One region of the Brevibacterium paucivorans genome, then DNA from elsewhere that is predicted to be linked to it. Evidence: predicted binding sites of a transcription regulator. Region 1 holds the regulator's gene; the other holds the start of a gene.
The links. The regulator LexA, encoded in region 1, represses DNA repair genes until DNA is damaged. The targets are predictions, from matches to a motif close to TCGAACANNTGTTCGA.
Positions count from the first base shown of each region.

Region 2: JOE56_RS11295 (HNH endonuclease signature motif containing protein) is a predicted target of LexA. The motif match lies at 3,402-3,417, and genes of this name have one in related genera.

Region 1 is NZ_JAFBCP010000001.1:1,988,324-1,997,625, forward strand. Features, by position in the region: gene JOE56_RS09215 (class I SAM-dependent methyltransferase) at 1-82, opposite strand, end outside; gene hflX (GTPase HflX) at 146-1,621, shown strand; gene JOE56_RS09225 (ATP-dependent DNA helicase) at 1,627-3,648, shown strand; gene lexA (transcriptional repressor LexA) at 3,632-4,306, opposite strand; gene JOE56_RS09235 (LysM peptidoglycan-binding domain-containing protein) at 4,589-4,882, shown strand; gene JOE56_RS09240 (histidinol-phosphate transaminase) at 4,892-6,022, shown strand; gene hisB (imidazoleglycerol-phosphate dehydratase HisB) at 6,019-6,618, shown strand; gene JOE56_RS09250 (hypothetical protein) at 6,615-7,211, shown strand; gene hisH (imidazole glycerol phosphate synthase subunit HisH) at 7,208-7,831, shown strand; gene priA (bifunctional 1-(5-phosphoribosyl)-5-((5-phosphoribosylamino)methylideneamino)imidazole-4-carboxamide isomerase/phosphoribosylanthranilate isomerase PriA) at 7,828-8,571, shown strand; gene JOE56_RS09265 (SseB family protein) at 8,568-9,302, shown strand, end outside.
Region 2 is NZ_JAFBCP010000001.1:1,510,724-1,520,025, forward strand. Features, by position in the region: gene JOE56_RS06990 (TadA family conjugal transfer-associated ATPase) at 1-312, shown strand, start outside; gene JOE56_RS11625 (type II secretion system F family protein) at 350-1,174, shown strand; gene JOE56_RS07000 (type II secretion system F family protein) at 1,186-1,842, shown strand; gene JOE56_RS07005 (DUF4244 domain-containing protein) at 2,012-2,197, shown strand; gene JOE56_RS11630 (TadE family type IV pilus minor pilin) at 2,389-2,730, shown strand; gene JOE56_RS07015 (Rv3654c family TadE-like protein) at 2,783-3,169, shown strand; gene JOE56_RS11295 (HNH endonuclease signature motif containing protein) at 3,456-5,915, shown strand; gene JOE56_RS07025 (DEAD/DEAH box helicase) at 6,188-8,467, opposite strand; gene JOE56_RS07030 (DUF7059 domain-containing protein) at 8,541-9,302, shown strand, end outside.

The sequences.
Region 1 (9,302 bases):
CTTCGCGACCAGCAAGACGCACCGTGATGGTGCGAGGCTTCGACGCAGTGTGCGGTTGAGATGAGAAGTAGTGATCGTTCACCCCATCATGCTAAAGCACCAGTGTGAAACAATAATGTCTCTAGCTATCGACAGAAAGAGCTCAATGCAATCAGATAAGCACCGCGAAATGATCGACAGGGTGCTGTCCCGAGCCTCCGACTCACTGACGGATGACCACCTCGCAAGCGACGACTACAGTCAGCTTGATCTTCTAGAACGTGAAGCACTACGACGTGTCAACGGACTATCGACCGAACTCGAAGACATTACCGAGGTCGAATATAGGCAGATTCGACTTGAAAACGTGGTGCTCGCAGGAGTGTATTCAGGTTCAACCGAAGAAGCAGAAACCTCGCTCCGCGAACTTGCCGCCCTAGCTGAAACCGCCGGTTCGCGTGTACTCGACGGGGTGTTGCAACGACGCGATACCCCTGACCCGTCCACGTACTTGGGGCGTGGAAAGGCGCAAGAGCTCGCCCAGATCGTCGCCAACGTTGGCGCCGACACCGTCATTACCGACACTGAACTTGCGCCCAGCCAACGCCGTGCGCTCGAAGACGTGGTTAAGGTCAAAGTGATTGACCGAGTTGCCTTGATTCTGGACATTTTCGCCCAACACGCTAAGAGCCGTGAGGGTAAAGCCCAAGTGGAGTTAGCACAGCTGGAATACCTGCTTCCGCGTTTGCGTGGTTGGGGTGATTCCATGTCCCGGCAAGCCGGTGGTCGTGTCGCCGGGGGTGCTGGAATTGGGTCGCGCGGACCTGGTGAAACAAAAATTGAGCTCGACCGTCGTCGTATTCGCACGCGCATGGCTAAACTCCGCCGCGAGATCAAGGCGATGGCGCCAGCCCGCGAAACCAAGCGCTCCAACCGCACCCGCAACAAGGTGCCCAGTGTGGCCATCGTGGGCTACACCAACGCTGGCAAGTCCTCCCTGCTCAACAGGCTCACGGACGCCGGGGTCATGGTGAAGAACGAACTGTTCGCCACCCTTGACCCCACAGTCCGTCAGGCGCACACAGCCGATGGCCGTGTGTTCACCTACACCGACACGGTGGGGTTTGTGCGCAACCTGCCTCACCAGCTCGTTGAAGCCTTCCGCTCCACGCTGGAAGAGGCCTCGGATGCCGATCTCCTCCTACACATTGTCGACGCCTCACACGCGGACCCACTGGCTCAGATTCGGGCGGTACACGAAGTGCTCAACGAAGCCGAAACCGGAGACATCCCCGAACTCATCGTCTTCAACAAAGCCGATATCGCGAATCCAGACACCCTGGCGCGCGTGCTCAACACGTACCCAAACGCCGTCGTTGTGTCCGCGCACTCGGGGCAGGGAGTCGAAGAGCTTCGTGACCGCATCGATGACCTGTTGCCGCGCCCGTCCCACCACATCACCGCACTCATCCCGTTCGACCGTGGTGAACTCATTGCCCGGGCCCACGATGAAGGCACGGTTGAGTCTGAGAAATACACCTCGCAGGGCACTTTGCTGGTGGCCATGGTGGAGCCCGATCTTCTGCACGAACTCGAACAATTTCGACAGCCAGACATGGTCGACCCACATACCTTTGGGTGAACCACATGAGCTCAGACGTAGAACAACTCCTTGACGCAGCCGTAGATGCCCTAGGCGGAACCCACCGCGAAGGCCAGACCACCATGGCCCAAGCAGTATCGAGCGCCTTGGACAACCAGACGCACCTGCTGGTGCAAGCAGGCACCGGAACCGGGAAATCCCTGGGCTACCTGGTGCCCAGTGTCGAATACACGCTGCGAACCGGTGACCGGGTCATCATCTCCACCGCAACACTTGCCCTGCAGTCACAGATCATCCAACGAGACCTACCCCGACTTACGAAAACGGTAGGGGCCATCACCGGGCGGAAGCCCACCTCGGCGGTGTTAAAAGGACGGCGCAACTACGTGTGCCTCCACAAGCTGGGAGGCGGGTACCCGGGTGATGAAGAGTCCGCCCTGTTTGACGTTGGGGCTGACATTCAAGGGCACCGAGGCGGCTCAATGACCGCGACCGAAGCCGAGATCGCGCGGATCCGGGAGTGGGCCGACGCGACCGCGACGGGGGATCGGGACGACCTGGTGCCTGGCGTGTCCGACCGGACATGGTCGCTGGTGTCCGTGAACTCGTTCGACTGCCTGGGGTCCACGTGTCCCATGTTCGAAGAGTGCTTTGCCGAACGCGCCAAGAACTCGGCGGCGGACTCCGACATTGTGGTCACCAACCACGCGCTCTTGGCGATTGAAGCGCAAGGGGAGCAGTCGGTGTTGCCGGAGCATTCGGCGGTGGTGATCGACGAGGCGCACGAACTGCGCGACCGCGTGACCGGCGCGCTCACCGGGGCAATCACGCATGCGCTTCTAAGCGCTGTGGCGTCGACTGCTAAGAAGCACACGGCCGCCACGGCGAACACCATTCAGGCGCTCACCAGGGCCAGCGATCAGTTTGCGACTGCCCTGGAAGAGCACGAGCCCGGTCTGTTGCGCGTGTGGCCAGAAGACCTGGGCGACGCGCTGTCAGCCGTGCATGACGCGTTGCGGGACTTGAGTTCGCAGGTCGGGGGAGTGTCCAAGGAGTCCGAGCCCGACGCTGGACGGCACATGGCACGCGCGCGCATTGATGAGGCGTATGAGCTGGTGGAGCGGTTGTTGGACCGCAACAGCAACGATGTTGCATGGATTTCGACGAACACGTTTAAGGAAACCACCACTACGTCGCTCGTAGTGGCGCCGCTGAGTGTGGCGGGTACGTTGCGGAACGGGTTGTTTGCTGAGTCCACCGTGGTGGCGACATCGGCGACACTGGCGTTGGGTGGCAAGTTTGAACCGGTTGCGGCTGCCCTGGGGCTGGCTGGGGAGGATGCGCCCCGGTACGACGCGATCGACGTGGGTAGCCCGTTTGACTACCAGAAGCAGGGGATCCTCTACGTGGCCGGGCACCTGCCCAAGCCCGGCAGGTCAGGGGTCAACGTTCAGGTGTTGGACGAAATCGTGGAACTGATTGAGGCATCCCGAGGTGGTGCCCTGGGACTGTTTTCGTCCCGGCGCGCCGCTGAAGAGGCTGCGCAGTTTGTGCGGGAACGCACGCGGTACCCGGTGTACTTGCAAGGCGAGGACACGTTGTCGGTCCTGGTGAGGGACTTCGCCGCCGATGATTCGGCTGTTCTGTTTGGCACAATGTCGCTGTGGCAGGGCGTGGATGTGCCGGGGCTGACCAACCGGCTGGTGCTTATCGACCGGATTCCGTTTCCACGCCCCGACGACCCGTTGTCGCAGGCGCGCACTCAGGCTGCAGCAGCTAGAGGTGCGAACGGGTTCATGGCGGTGTCGGCAACGCACGCGGCGTTGCGGTTGGCGCAGGGAGCTGGGAGGCTGATCCGCACGTCACACGACAGCGGTGTGGTTGCGCTGTTGGACTCGCGTGCGCGCACAGCAGGCTATTCGAAGTTTTTGCTCGACTCGCTTCCGCCACTGTGGCGGACCACTAATTCTGGACTGGTGAAGCAGGCCTTGCAGCGCCTGGCAACGGGAGTTGCTACCGGGGAAGCCGGCGCTGGGGCCGCTGCAACTTCTACAGCCGACGAATAACGGCGGTGACCAGGCCCATGATGAGCGCGTGATCGCCGTCGATGGGTTCGTAGTCCTTGTTCTCAGGGAGCAACCACTGCTTGCCACCTTCGCGCTTGAGCGTCTTCACGGTGGCTTCGTTGTCGAGTAGGGCGGCTACGATTTCGCCGTTGTTGGCCGTGGACTGTTTGCGCACCACGACCCAGTCGCCGTCGCAGATGGCCGCGTCGATCATGGAGTCACCTACGACCTGCACGAGGAACATTTCGCCTGAGCCCACAACCTGACGGGGGAGTGGGAAGACGTCCTCAACGTGCTGTTCTGCCGTGATGGGGCCACCGGCTGCGATGCGTCCCACGACAGGAACCAGTGCGGTGTTCGCGGAGGTTTCTGGGGTGATGTTGTTGTTGTACTCGATTTCGTCGGGGTTGACGACTTCAAGGGCCCGAGGTCGTTTAGGGTCGCGACGGACGTACCCCAAGCGTTCCAGCTGGTTGAGCTGGTGGGCAACAGATGACAGCGAGGCCAGGCCGGCTGCCTGGCCAATTTCACGCATGCTTGGTGGGTAGCCGTTGGTGTAGACGGCGTGTTCGATGCATTCGAGGACTTGCCGCTGACGTGGAGTCAGTCGCCTGTCGGTGCGTGAGATTGAGTCTTCTGGTAGTGAGCGCGAGTGCAGTGACTCTTGCTCTTGAATGTCTGCGATGACGCTTTCGTTGCGTGGGCGCCCCCGGCCCCGCTTTGCCTTTTCTGCCACGTTTCCTCCCAATGTGTGACCTGCTAAAACGTGCGATCCAAAAACTGTGTCAGACCCTCCTGGAACAGTCAGGTGTGAAAGCGAAAGGGATCGCGTTTGAATCTATTTTCGCACATTTGTTCTAGAAACAGTAGACATTTGTTCGAATGTTGTGTTCAATAGAACATAGATTCGATAGAACATTAGTTCGAATGGAGGAATGAGATGACACGAGTGGCTCGCACATATGCGGTTCGTCGGCTAGTGGTTGTGCTTGCGTTGGTTGTCGCGGCGTTCGCTATTAGCTTGGCCGTGTTGCCGGCGCAGGCTTCTGAAGGTGGGGCATCAGCTCAGACCGTGACGGTGACAGTGCAGGAGGACCAGTCGCTGTGGACTATCGCACGTGAGCACAGTGAAGGTGTTCCCACCGACCAGGTGGTGAAGCAGATTAAGGCGCTCAACGGCCTCGACGGCTCGCTTGTTCGACCCGGACAAAAGCTCGAAGTGCCCTCACGTTAAACTCGTGGCGTGGTTGAAAATCTCCCGGTTCGAAACGATCTGCGCGGTGCGAAGCCCTACGGCGCGCCAGTGCATGATGTGCCAGTGCGCCTCAACGTCAACGAGAACTCGTATGACGTTCCACCAGTCGTGGTCGAGGCGTTGCAGAAGAATCTTGGGGAGCAGCTTCAACATCTCAACCGCTATCCGGACCGTGAGTTCACTCGCCTGCGGGAGCTCCTGTCGCAGTACCTGTCCACGGTTCTGCAAAAGCAGGGCAACGGTGAGCTCACTCAGATTCCGCCCGAATGGATTTGGGCAGCCAATGGCTCGAACGAGGTTCTGTCCCACATTGTCCAAGCGTTTGCGGGACCAGGGCGCACAGGACTCGGATTTGAGCCAAGCTATTCGATGCACCCGCTTATCACCACATCGACGGGTGCCACATGGATCAAAGCCTCACGCAACGACGACTTCACGCTTGATGTGGACACGGCAGTTAACGCTGTGCGTGAGAACAAGCCAGACATCACCTTCATTTGTACCCCCAACAACCCCACGGGTTGCTCAACTCCGATTCAGGTCGTAGAAGCAGTTCTTGAAGAGACGGCAGGTATCGTCATCGTCGACGAGGCCTACGCCGAATTTGCGCGGCCAGGATTCCAAACTGCGCTCGATCTTCTTCCAGACAACCCGCGTTTGGTGGTTTCGCGCACCATGAGTAAAGCGTTCGCTTTTGCCGGTGCGCGCGTCGGTTACGCCGTTGCGCATCCGGACTTCATTGATGTTCTGCGCCTGGTGCGTCTGCCGTATCACCTGTCACGCCTGACTCAGGTGGCGGCGTGTGCAGCGCTTGAACACACGCCAGCACTGCTGGAAAACGTGGAACGCCTTGTGGAATCGCGCAACACCATGAGTCAAGCGTTGACGGAACTGGGGTACTCGGTCGTGTCCAGTGACTCGAATTTCCTGATGTTCGGAAACGTCACGGACCCGCAGGCGATGTTCGAAGCGCTTCTCGCACACGGCGTCCTGGTGCGCAACAACGGTATCCCCGGGCACTTGCGCGTCAACGCGGGAACCGACTTCGAAACCACGGAATTCATTCGCGCAATCACCGACGTGACGCGCACCCACCCTCACCTCCAAGGACAGGCATGACCCGCACAGCAACGGTTACTCGAACGACCTCGGAATCCGACGTCACCGTCACCCTCAACCTCGACGGAACCGGAACCTCAACCATCTCAACGGGCGTTCCGTTTTTCGACCACATGCTCACGGCGCTGTCCAAGCACTCATGCATCGACCTTGAGATCAACGCAACCGGCGACACACACATCGACGTACACCACACTGTGGAAGACACAGCGATTGTGATCGGCCAAGCGCTCAAAGAAGCGCTGGGCACAAAAGCCGGTATCCGCAGGTACGGACACGCGTATGTGCCACTTGATGAAAGCTTGGCGCGGGCAGTGGTCGACATTTCCGGGCGCCCGTACTTCGTTCACACAGGAGAACCTGAGGGGCAGCAGTATCACCTGATCGGCGGGCACTTCACCGGATCGATGGTGGGGCACGCGTTAGAATCGCTAAGTATTTCAGCTGGGCTGACAGCTCATGTGACGTTGCTGGCGGGGCGCGACCCCCACCACATTGCCGAAGCCCAGTTCAAAGCGTTCGCGCGAGCACTGCGCACAGCAGTCGAACCTGACCCGCGCACCGACGCCATTCCATCCACAAAAGGAGCCTTGTGAGCCGGACTGTCATCGTCACCCCGTTTGGACTGCCCAAACAGCTTGCCGCTGCATGCAAACTCAACAACATCGACGGGTACGTCGTCCCGGTCGGTGACTTTTCAGCGGTCGTGCAGCAGTCGTCCTCAACCGAGGAAGGCAACCGGGCAGCCTCGGCGATTTCCAAACTGGCGGGGAAGCACGAAGTCTTGCTGCTGACCCGTGCGGATGAACACATCGACGCCGGACACTACCGCCATGGAAAGCGCGAAGCCGATGTTCCCGCAGGGCTTGCGTTGAACAACCTGCCGGACATCGTGGAGAAGCTACTGCTCGAAACGATTGAACCGAAAACTGCCGAGGGCGCCATCGACGTCACGGCGATGAGTAGGTACGAAGCCTCGGCGGCAACCATGACCCCGGAGCGCGCTGCCCTTGCGCGCACCGCGCTTTTGTGGATGGTCGTGGCGCTCGTCGGGTTTATTGGGATCGTGCTCGGTGCGCTCGTAGCGCTTAACATCAACCCAATCGCGTGGGCCGGTGTCGTGGTCGCGGCGGTGATCTTCGGGTTCTCGCTCTATCGCATCAATGCGTTGTTAGCGAGACGCAAATGACGCAGGTCGTGGTGCTGGACTACGGGTCGGGAAACGTCCGATCCGCGGTTCGCGCGCTCGAATCCGCAGGAGCGCAGGTCACGCTCACCGGTGAGCGTGACGTTGCGCTGGACGCAGATGGACTGCTGATCCCAGGGGTTGGAGCCTTCAGCGCCGTCATGGATGCGCTCGAACGCGTGGGTGGCCACGACATTGTGCGCACACGCCACCAGCAGAACAAGCCCACACTGGGCATTTGCGTGGGCCAGCAGATCCTCTTCCAGTCAGGAACAGAGCACGGGACAACCACCTCGGGCATAGCACTGTGGTCGGGCACGGTCACTCACCTCAACGCTCCAGTCGTTCCACACGTGGGGTGGAACACCGTGACCCCTGCACAAGGGTCAGCGATGTTCGCAGGTGTCGAACATGAACACTTCTATTTCGTCCACTCATACGCGGCACACACGCACGTGCCCGGAGCGCTCAACACCACGTGCACCCACGGCGAACAGTTCATCGCCGCCGTGGAAGACGGGCCCACTTGGGCAACCCAGTTCCACCCAGAAAAATCGGGAGACGCTGGACTCACACTCTTAACTAACTGGCTGAAGCACGTTCGCAGCAAGGAGAATCAATGACCAACCTCGTAGACTCAGCGAAACTCACCCTTCTTCCCGCCGTTGACGTAGCCGACGGGCGCGCGGTCCGCCTGGTGCAAGGCGAGGCGGGGACGGAAACCGAATATGGTTCGCCAATCGAAGTTGCCGGCACGTTCGAAGAGCAGGGTGCCGAATGGATTCACCTCGTGGACCTCGATGCGGCGTTTGGTCGTGGGTCCAACCAGAAGTTGCTGGAGCAGGTGACCAAGTCCCTGTCCATCAAGGTTGAGGTGTCGGGTGGGATTCGCGATACCGAAAGCCTCGAACGTGCGCTTGATACAGGTGCCGAACGCGTCAACATCGGCACTGCGGCGCTTGAAAACCCTGAGTGGACCGCGCAGGTGATCAACGAGTACGGCGACAAGGTCGCGGTTGGTCTGGACGTGCGCGGAACCACGCTGGCGGCTCGCGGATGGACCCGTGACGGCGGCGACCTGTGGGAAGTTCTGGCGGCGCTGGAAGAAGCCGGATGCTCGCGGTACGTGGTCACCGATGTCACCAAGGACGGCACCCTGCGGGGGCCCAACACGGAACTGCTCAAGCAGATCGCGGAAAAGACACAGAAGCCAATCGTGGCGTCAGGTGGAATCGCGTCGCTTGATGACATCGCTGCGTTGCGCGAGCTGGTTCCATCAGGTGTCGACTCGGCGATCGTGGGGAAGGCACTATACGCCGGGAAGTTCACACTCCCTGAAGCTCTGGACGTCGCCAGCGAATGAGCCACGAAAACCAGGGGAAGAACACGGCTGATTCCGCGGGAACGCCGTGGGCTGGACGCGACCTCAAACCCAACCCGTTTTCCGGTGACACGGGGGAGGCAGACCAAGCGCTCCTCGACGCCCTCGACGCAGTTCATGCGAGCCCGTTTGAGCCGGCGTTGCACCAACAGGTTATTGGGGCGCTACGTGAAAAACGCGTGTACGCGCCGGTGCTCCCCACCGCCGTCAAGCACACTACTGACGAACGCGGGCTGGTACACGACAACAAGAGCGAAATGGCCATGGTCAGGCTGGCGGCCGCCGACGGTCGTGAATGCACCCCGGCCTTCACCGGGATTCGCGCCTTGACGGCGTGGCATGGAAACGCCCGGCCGGTGCCCACACAGGCGGAACGCTTAGGCGCGGCCGCGGTTGAAGAGGGCGCGCAACTGGTGGTGCTCGATCCAGGAAGTGAACGGGCCTTCCTGATTCGTAGGCCAGCGCTGTGGGCGTGGCTGCAAGGGTTGGACTGGACGCCAGCGTGGGCGAACCCGCAGGTGGTGAACGCGGTGGCTCAGGTTGCCGGGCGTCACAGTTGGATTGAATCCGTGGCCGTGGGCGTGGGGTCGGCGAACGTGGTGACCTCCGGGCCCGAGGTGTCCCTCACCGTCCGTGTGAACCGCGAGCCCCAGCCGGAAGAAGTCCAGGCGTTTAACGCGGAATTGAGTCAAACGCAGCAGGTTGTTGAGCTG
Region 2 (9,302 bases), 480 kb from region 1:
ATGCTCACCGCGCTGAACACGGGGCATGAGGGTGGGTGCGCCACGATTCACGCGAATGCTGCCAGTGCGGTGCCGGCGCGGTTGGAGGCGCTGGGGGCGTTGGCGGGGATGGCGCCGGAGTCGGTGACGTCGCAGGTGAGCACGGCGTTAGACGTGATTGTGCACGTGACGCGGGGGCCTAGGGGCCGGGTGGTGTCGCAGGTGGCGGTTCCGGTGTTGGAGCGGGGCGTGCTGTCGACGGTGCCGGCGTGGGAGCTGGGCAGTGGCCGAGGTGCCGGCTGGGCGGATTTGGCTGCGCGGTTGCGGGAGTAGGGATTTGGACTAGGGCTGGGGCTAGGACTAGGGCTGGGTGATTGGTGTGTTTGCGTTGGTGGCGTTTGGTGCGGGGCTGTGTGTGGCGGCCGCGGTGTGGCTGTTTATGGGGCCGGGTGCGGGGGTGCGGGTGCGCCGGATCTTTGGTGGGGGCGTTGGTGAGGCTGGCCGGGGCCTCGGTGGGGCTGGCAGGGGAGCTGGGACTCTGAGCGGGGGCTTCGGTGAGAGCGGGGCCGGCCGAGGTCGTTTCGGGGACCGCCTGCGCGCGTTCGTGATGCGGGTGCGCGGAAGGGGAGACGGTGCGGGCGCGGGTGGTGAGAGCGAGGATTCGCCCATGATCGCGGTGATTGACCGGGCGGTGCAGTTGTTGAAGGTGGGGATTGAGCCGGCGCGGGCGATGACGCTGGTGGCGGACTTGCCGGACAACGAGGTCGCGGAGCGGGTGTTGCGCAAGGTGGCGAGGGCCATGGAGCTGGGTGAGAAACCGGATCAGGCGTTGCGCATGTACGCCGGTGAGCTGGGTGATGAGGATGCGCGGATTCTGACGGGGATGGCGTCGGTGTGGTTCGTGTCGGAGCAGGCGGGTGCGCCGGCGGCCGAAATGCTGGCGTCGTATGCGTCGACGTGTAGGGATCGGGCGGATGCGATGCGGGAGCGCGATGTGGCGTTGGCGGGGCCGATTTCGTCGGTGATGGTGTTGAGTTGGCTACCGATCATGTCCTTGGGGTTGGCGGTGCTGGTGGGTGCCGATTTGGTGGAGTTGGTGACGTCAGTGCCGGGTGCGCTGAGCATTTGTGGTGGTTTGGTGCTGTTGATTGTGGGGCGGATCTGGATGCGGTCCATGTTGGCAGGAGCGAGGTAGAGGTGGGCGTTGTGGCTGTGTTGAGTGTTGCGCCGGTGGGTGCGGGAGCGCTGGGGCCAGTGGCTGTTCTTGTTGCGGGGGCGTGCGCCGGGTGCGTGGTGTGGCTGTTGTGGCCCAGGTCGTCTGGGAGGTTGAGCCAGCTGTCGCAGCCGAGGCGGGTGCGCCGGGGCAGTGTGCTGGTGCGGATCTGGAAGTGGGCGTTTGGGCAGCTCACGCTGGGTGAGAGCCAGGTGGAGCAGTTGGCGTTTGATTTGGACTTGGTGGCGATTTGTCTGCGGGCGGGGTTGCCGATTCCGCGGGCGTTTGAGTTGGCGGCGAGGGCTACGCAGGACCGGTCGGGGTTGGGGCGGTTAGGTCGTTCTTTGGCACTTGGGTCTGTGGATAACGCGTACGTGGGAACGCAGGATTCTGTGGCCGAGCACCGCACGGTGGTGTCGTTGGTGGAATTTTCGAGGTCGACGGGGGTGGCGTTGGCGCCGCTGCTGTCCGGATTGGCGTCCGATATGCGGCGGGCAGAGCGTAGGCGCCGACAGATGGCGGCTGCGAAATTGGGCGTTCACCTGGTCATTCCGTTGGGAGTGTGCGTTTTGCCGTCGGTGATTCTCACGGGTGTGGTGCCGGTGGTGATCACGCTGGTGGGCGATATGTCGGCGATTTTTGTGCGGTGAGCGTTGGGCGGTTGTGGGGTGCATGACCTGTGGATACTGCACGCGTTGGAGTGGCCCGCGGCATGTGGAAGAAATGGCGTTTTCCACAGTTGCGAATGGGGCTCTTTCTGAGGGGGAGTGCGGTGCGAGACGCTCAAAGTCCATCGCACACAAAGAGAAAGGAAAGACGATGGAGTCGAAAGAAATCATGCGAGTTGACCTGCGTGACGAAACCGGGGCGACCACAGCTGAATACGCGATTACGACGTTAGCTGCGTGTGGCTTCGCGGCGTTGCTGGTGGTGTTGCTGAAGAGTGAACCGATCAACAACATTCTGCTCAACCTCATGCAAACCGCATTGGGAATGGGGCAGTAATGCGATGGCTCGTCCCACTGCGAGGATCGGTGCAGGAATGGGTTAAGCATATTGGGTGCTGTGCTGGGTTCGGCGGGCACGAGGCTGTGGCATCGAGCGGTGTGCTTGGTGATCGCAGGGGTGTGTCGGGTGAGCGTAGGACAGGCTCTGGCCAACGCAGGGCAAAGGTGCGGAGCAGTGAACGTGGCACGGTGACTGCTGAGTTCGCTGTGGTGCTTCCTGCGTTGGTGTTGGTGCTGATCCTCGTGGTGGGTGCGGGCGTCATTGGGATTGCGCAGGTGCGGGTGTACGAGGCGGCTCGGGCGGGCGCCAGGGAAGCGGCCCGAGGTGAGCCCTCGCAAGACATTGAGAAGGCGGCTAAGCGTAAGGCTGGGCCGGGTTCGACAGTGACCGTGTCGCAGGGTGGAGGATACGCGAAGGTGCATGTGAAAACTACGTTACCCAAAGCGTTGCATCCGGTGATGAAGGAAGTTGAAGCGTCAGCCGAGGCCCGGACGGAAGGTGAAAGCCATGGTTCGCTCGATGGGCATTAGAGCCGAGGCGGGTGGTTTGCGTTCTGTGGCGGGAATGTGGAGAGCGCGTTCTGTGAGGCGAGAGAGCGGTTTGCGTGAGCGGGGGCGTGGCACACATGAGCGGGGGACCGCGACCGTGATGGCCGTAGCGCTGACGGCGTTTGCGTTGGTGCTGATGGGCGCGGTGGGGTTCGCTGCGCGAAGTGCGTTGATCAAAGCGCATGCCGAGGGGACCGCGGACCTGGCGGCGTTGGGTGCGGCTGATGCGGTGCGCGGCAAAGTGCCCGGCGAGCCGTGCCAGGTGGCCAAGGAGATGGTGAAACGTGAAGACCTCGAGATGGTCGACTGTGTCGCGCGTACTGACCTGGGCACTGTGAAGGTGGAAGTGAAAGCTGAGATGCCCAAACCGCTCAAGGCCATCAAGGTGACCGCGGTTGCGGGAAACCCACAGGGTAACTGAGGGCGGGGTGTTGCTTCGGTCGCGCGAGAGACGACGTTGGTTGTCTAAGGGGCTGCCGAGCGCGGGTGTTTGCGCACTTCGAAGCTAGGGGTCACTTAGGGGATCGACGTCGATTGCGCGCGGAACTTTATATCACCTCGGCGCCGGTCTTCTAGGGTTCGACCGATTTAGCTCCTATTGCGCGTAAGTCGAACATATATCGAATAGTAGTAAACAAATGGTGATCTAGATATTGAATATGTGTTCTAATAGTGGTAAGATTGAACCACGAAGGAGGTGAGAAGCGATGTTTCATCCAGGCTTAGAAGAAGACACGGCCCTCTATTGCGAACCCAGCGATGCGGTATTTGAGGCTTTCGGGCAAGTTGAGCGCGAGGTCAATGACGCGACCATTAAGCGCGCCGAGGCCTTGGTTTCTGTCATCGTTGCTCACCTCGACCCAATGCCGGATGACTCATTGGAGCTACGTACAGTTTTCGATGCCGAGGCGGGCGCGGCTCCTACTGTCGTCGGGAAGGTGCCCAGTTTCGCTGGTGAAACTCGGGTAGATGCGTTTGGCCAAGTGCGCGAACAGGCACCCAGGGTGTCGATTGATGACACTGTCGTGTGCGTAACTAGGCCGAGTGGTGGTGTGGTTTCAGTAAAAGACGTGGAACGGTTGCTTGACTCGTTGCCTTCCCCAACGGTGGGAGTGCTTTCGCAGTTCATGGACTGCACTGGACCGCAGGTGGTCACTGAGGCTCGCCGGGTGGTGACAGGGGCGCTGTTCATGCCCAAGCTGTGGGCGTTGGCGAAAGCCGGTGTCGTCGGATACGACCGGGTGTCATATGTCGCCCGAAGGTTGTCGCACTTGGGGATCTGTGTTCCACAGTTTGATGAGCTGCTCACGTCACGGCGACTGGACGTGACCTTCAAAACGTTTAGAAAACACGTCAATGAGATCATTGCGATGCTGACCACCCCAAAGAGCCGAAACGAAGACGCGGTGCGAAACCGGTGCGTGCGGTACTGGGACAACGGCGACGGTACGTCCACGGTGACGATGACCGGCCCAACCCTGGTTATGCACGCGTACTTCGCGCGTTTAAGTGGTTGCGCGCGGGCGGTTAAGAAAAACGATATCGACCCGTTCATCGCCACGCTTTCGGACAAAGACCGCGAAATCCTTGTCCCCGGCGAATCTGGTGAAAAGGTTAAACTCCGAGTCGGTGACCTGGGTGACGTGGAAATCGACGACGACCGGTTGATGGACCAACTCTTATTCGACATGGCTGTCGGCGCTATTCCCAGTACTGAAGTACGCGCAAAAGTTGTACCCACGGGGCAACGGAAACCGGCCAGCGTGGAGCATGAGGAAAGCGTTGACGTTGCAGGTGAAGGAGCCAAGGGGCTAAGTAGCGTTCCCGTGTTTAATGACAAATGGGAAGCCAACAATGCGCAGCGCGTGTATGAAATGGAACTGTGCATCTCCATGCCAATCAACGAGGAATGGTTAAAAGCTCAGGCCAACATCAACGTCACAGTCCCCGTGGTCCACTTCCTCAAAGATCAAATGCCGGGACTCATTGAGCTGGATCTGGAAGCTAATGGCGTGAAGATGCCTGGTGGTGACGGTCGGGCTTCGGGAGATCGGCCACCGGGAGGAACGGATCCGGGTGGTGAAGCGCCGGGCGTGCAGCAATCAGCCGGAATGAACACAGACGGTAAACCACAAGCTGAAGATCCTCCGGATAGAAACGGTTTAAGCGGAGCCACTCCGGTTGGAGATCCGCCTAATGACAGTGCGCTCGCGGGCAGTGGGCCAAATGAAGGTGCGCAAACTGATAGTGCGCAAGGTGGCAATGCGCCTAATGAAAGTGTGCAAGGTGCGAGACCGCCAGAAGAGGATGGTTCGCACGAGACTGTGACGCGCGAGAGTGACGGGAATATGGCTCGCCCAGTTTTGGTACGGGAACGCCTGAACGTGCCCGCGATGGTGAATAATCGCACTCCGATTGATGACCAGACCGCTGATGAACTGATCTCCCGGGCAACGTGGGTGTATCGGATGTTTACCGATCCAGACACTGGTGTCGTGCTTCAATCGACCCCCACAAAGTACCGCGTGACAGCGCCACTCAAACGCGTGATTGAAGCTCGGTCAGTGATGTGCTCGGTGCTATGGTGTCCGGTGCCGGCTCGGGTGTGCGAAAAAGACCACATAGAGCCGTTCAACCATGCGGATCCTAAACGTGGCGGGCAAACTGTGCTCGAGAACCTGCACCCGTTGTGTAAGAAGCACCACCAGGAGAAAACCAACAGGCGCATCAGCATCACCACACGTGACGACGGAGGACTGGCGGTTGAGTTCCCGCACATCGGCACGACGCTGGTGTATCCGCCGGAGTCCAGAATTAATCAGGAGCAGTTCGAGCAGTTGGTCCAGTTCTTCGACGCGGGGAAGTTGGATGTGAGTCGCTCGGTGGGTGGCTTTCTGGACGCTGAACATGCAAAGGCGGGGGTTGCGGCTTCGAAGCAGTTCGTGACGCAGAAAGAAATCACCAAGCCAGTCGAGACAGAAGAGGTAGATGAGTCGGCAGACGACGGGGTAAACCCTGGGGTAGGAAGATCTGCTGAGGGTGCAGAACGGAAGCCTGCTGGCCAATCGAGGACACCCCGGGAAGGCAAAGCTAGGTGTGACGAGAGGTCCGTCTGGGAGTATGCGCCGGTGCCGGGAGAGCTGGTCGGCGATGCGCCACCGTTCTGAGAAGACAGTTTTCCTTAGGAAAGTGTTTGCCTCAGTAGGGCGTCACCAGCTAGGGGGGGATTTGAAGGACCTTGGTAGGGGAATCCGAGGTCGGTAGAACTGGTTGGTGACGCGCCACCGTTCAGACGTTCTGACCTTAGTAGAAGCCGGGTTGGTGACCTCCCGTCGTTCTGAGAAAAGGCCAGCTGGCAACTCGAAGAACTGGGCTAGGGGAAGCTAAGGCCAGGCTAGGGAACCGGCTGATGTTGCGAAGGCTCGTCTGGCCTCAAAACTTACCCCAGCACCTCCCGCAGCAACCGTAGCGACGCGTCCTTATCAAGAGGCTCGTTGCCGTTGCCACACTTGGGGCTCTGCACACAGGATGGACAGCCAGCAACGCACTCGCAGGCGTCAATCGCATCCAGCGTGGCCCGTTGCCATTGCTCAAAAACCTCAAAGCCACGCTCGGCAAACCCAGCACCGCCGGACTGGCCGTCATACACAAACACTGTCGCCTGCCCGGTGTCGGCGTGCCGGGCGGTAGAAACCCCGCCAATGTCCCACCGGTCACACCCCGCAAACAACGGCAACAGCCCAATCGACGCATGCTCAGCCGCGTGCACGGCGCCGGGCACGTCACCGGCAACCACCTCGGCGTCCTCCACCACCGAATCCGGCGCCGTCCACCACACCGCATGCGTGCGCAACGTCTGCGCCGGCAAATCCAACGGCCGCTCACCCAACACCACGCCCGTGCCGTTCTGCCGCATGATGTACCCCGTCACCTGGGTCGTCACCTCAACAGCCCCACGAAACACCCGGCACCCACTGGGCAACCCGCGCGACCCCTCGGTGCCCACCACACGAATCTCCGTCACCGACCTCGCCTGTGTCGTGTAATCCACCGTCGCGGGCGCCACCAACGCCACCCGCTCGGCCAAATCCAACTCCAACACCGAAAACGTCTCACCCTGATGCACATACACCGCACCCGGGAAACTCTGCCGGGGCGCAGCCGCATCATCCACCGTGCCCAACAACATGCCCGTCGCCTGATCCACCAGCCGCACCTGCTCGCCACCAGACCCGCGAATATCCGTCAACGCCGCCGCCGACTCCGCCTTTGCCCAAAACCACCCCGTGGGGCGCGCACGCAAATACTTCGCCTCGGCCATCTCGCGCGCCACCTCAACGGCCCGCTCGCCAAACCACAACCGGCAGTCATCCTCCGTCAACGGCTCCTCAGCAGCCGCCGCCAACAAATGCCCCGCCATTACATACGGGTTCTCCGGGTGAATCACGCCGGCCTCAACCGGGGCGTCAAACACATGCTCCGGGTTATGCACCACAAACGTGTCCAACGGGTCGTCCCGGGCGATCAACACCGCCAACCACTCGTGCCCGGCCCGGCCCGCACGCCCGGCCTGCTGCCACAACGACGCCAACGTGCCCGGCCAGCCTGCGATCACCACCACGTCCAAACCGCTGATGTCGATCCCTAACTCCAGCGCGCTCGTCGAGGCCACCGTCCGCAACTTGCCCCCGCGCAAGCCCATCTCCAAGGCCCGGCGCTCCTCCGGCAAGTACCCGCCCCGGTACGCCGCGACCGAGGTGGTCAACTCCGGCGCTATCTGCCCCACCTGGTTACGTACCGAGTCCGCTAACGCCTCGGCTCCCGCGCGCGACGCAATGAACGCAATCGACCGAACCCCTGCGCACGTCGTATCCACCAGCATGCTCGTGGCCTCACTGATCGTCGACCGGCGCTGCGCCTCCTCACCAGCCACCAACGGCGGCTCCCACAAAAGAAACGTGCCAGCAGCCTTAGGCGACGTATCCTCCGTCACCGCATACGCCTCCCGGCCCGTAAACCGGCCAAACGCTCCCGCCGGGTCAGCCATCGTCGCAGACGCCCCCACAACTACAGGCCGCGCCCCGTACAACGCCGCCACCCGCAACAACCGGCGCAACACCAACGCCACATGCGACCCGAACACGCCTCGGTACCTGTGCGCCTCGTCAACAACCACAAACCGCAAATTCTTAAACCACCGGCGAAACCGCTCATGACCAGGCAAAATGCTGCGGTGCAACATATCGGGGTTGGTGAAAATGATGTTGCCGTGCTGCCGGGCCCACTGCCGGTCCGCCTCCGAGGTGTCGCCATCGAAACTGCCCGCCCGCACCCCCTGCAACGGCAGCGCCACGAGCTTCGACAACTGATCGTGCCCCAACGCCTTCGTAGGGGAAATATATAGAGTCGTCGCCACCTTGGTAGGCAATGCACCCCGACACTCAAACGCCGCCTGCGTCACCGGCAACCAAAACCCCAGACTCTTCCCACTGGCCGTGCCCGTAGCGATGACAACATCATCGTTCTCCCACACCCGCTGCGCTGCCTCCACTTGGTGCCGCCACGGACGCTCGATGCCTGTGACCTGCCACGCGTGAACGACCTCGGGACTCACCCACTCCGGCCAATCCGCAAACTGCGCCTCCCGGGCAGGAAAACTGCGCGCATGCGTCACGCGGTCAGCCCGCTCGCCAAACGCAGTCACCAGATCAATCAGCACACCCCAACCTTAGCTGTCACGCCAAACACAGCTCCGTAGCCCGCACCCCAAACCGCCCCGTAGAGTAGTGCCCGTGCTCACGATTGATCAGACCACCGGCAACACCCTGCGCCACGCCCTGAACCACCACCGGTTCACCCCCACCGGCCTGCGCGAACTGTGGGGCGCAGACATCGACGACGCCCTCACCCGCAACAACGCCGCCCCCGCCCGCTGGTTCCTGACCGGTCGTACGGACCCGCTTTCGGTGCTGGCGAACCTTTTCGTGTGCGCGACCACCATGGACGCCGAGGTCGTCCGCACCTCCCTTGGCGCCCACCTTTTCGACTCGGCAGCCGCAACCGGCGCTCTTCTCGAACGCGACGGCACAGTACACGCCCCCTTCGCCCTCCGCGCCATCGAAGTGCCACCGGGGCTAAGCGACCAAGCAAACGAACCCACCCCTGACAGCGCATCAGACCACATCTGGCTCTTCTCCGACCACGGAACCCTCACCCGCGACGAACCCGTCGCCGGTGACTTCGTGTTAGGCGTGGGCGGTGCCGGGCGCACCCTCCTCAACATCACCCCACGCACCCCCGCGCGCACCGCGCTTGACCTGGGTGCCGGGTGCGGCATTCAAGCCATCGCGCTAGCCCGCCACTGCGACCACGTCATCGCCACCGATATCTCGCCCCGCGCGCTCGCCTTCACCCGCGCCAACGCCACGCTCAACGGCGCCCACAACATCGAAACCCGCCAAGGCTCCCTCTTCGAACCCACCCCAGAACAATTCGACCTCATCGTCTCCAACCCACCCTTCGTCATCACTCCACAAGGCCATACCACCACACTG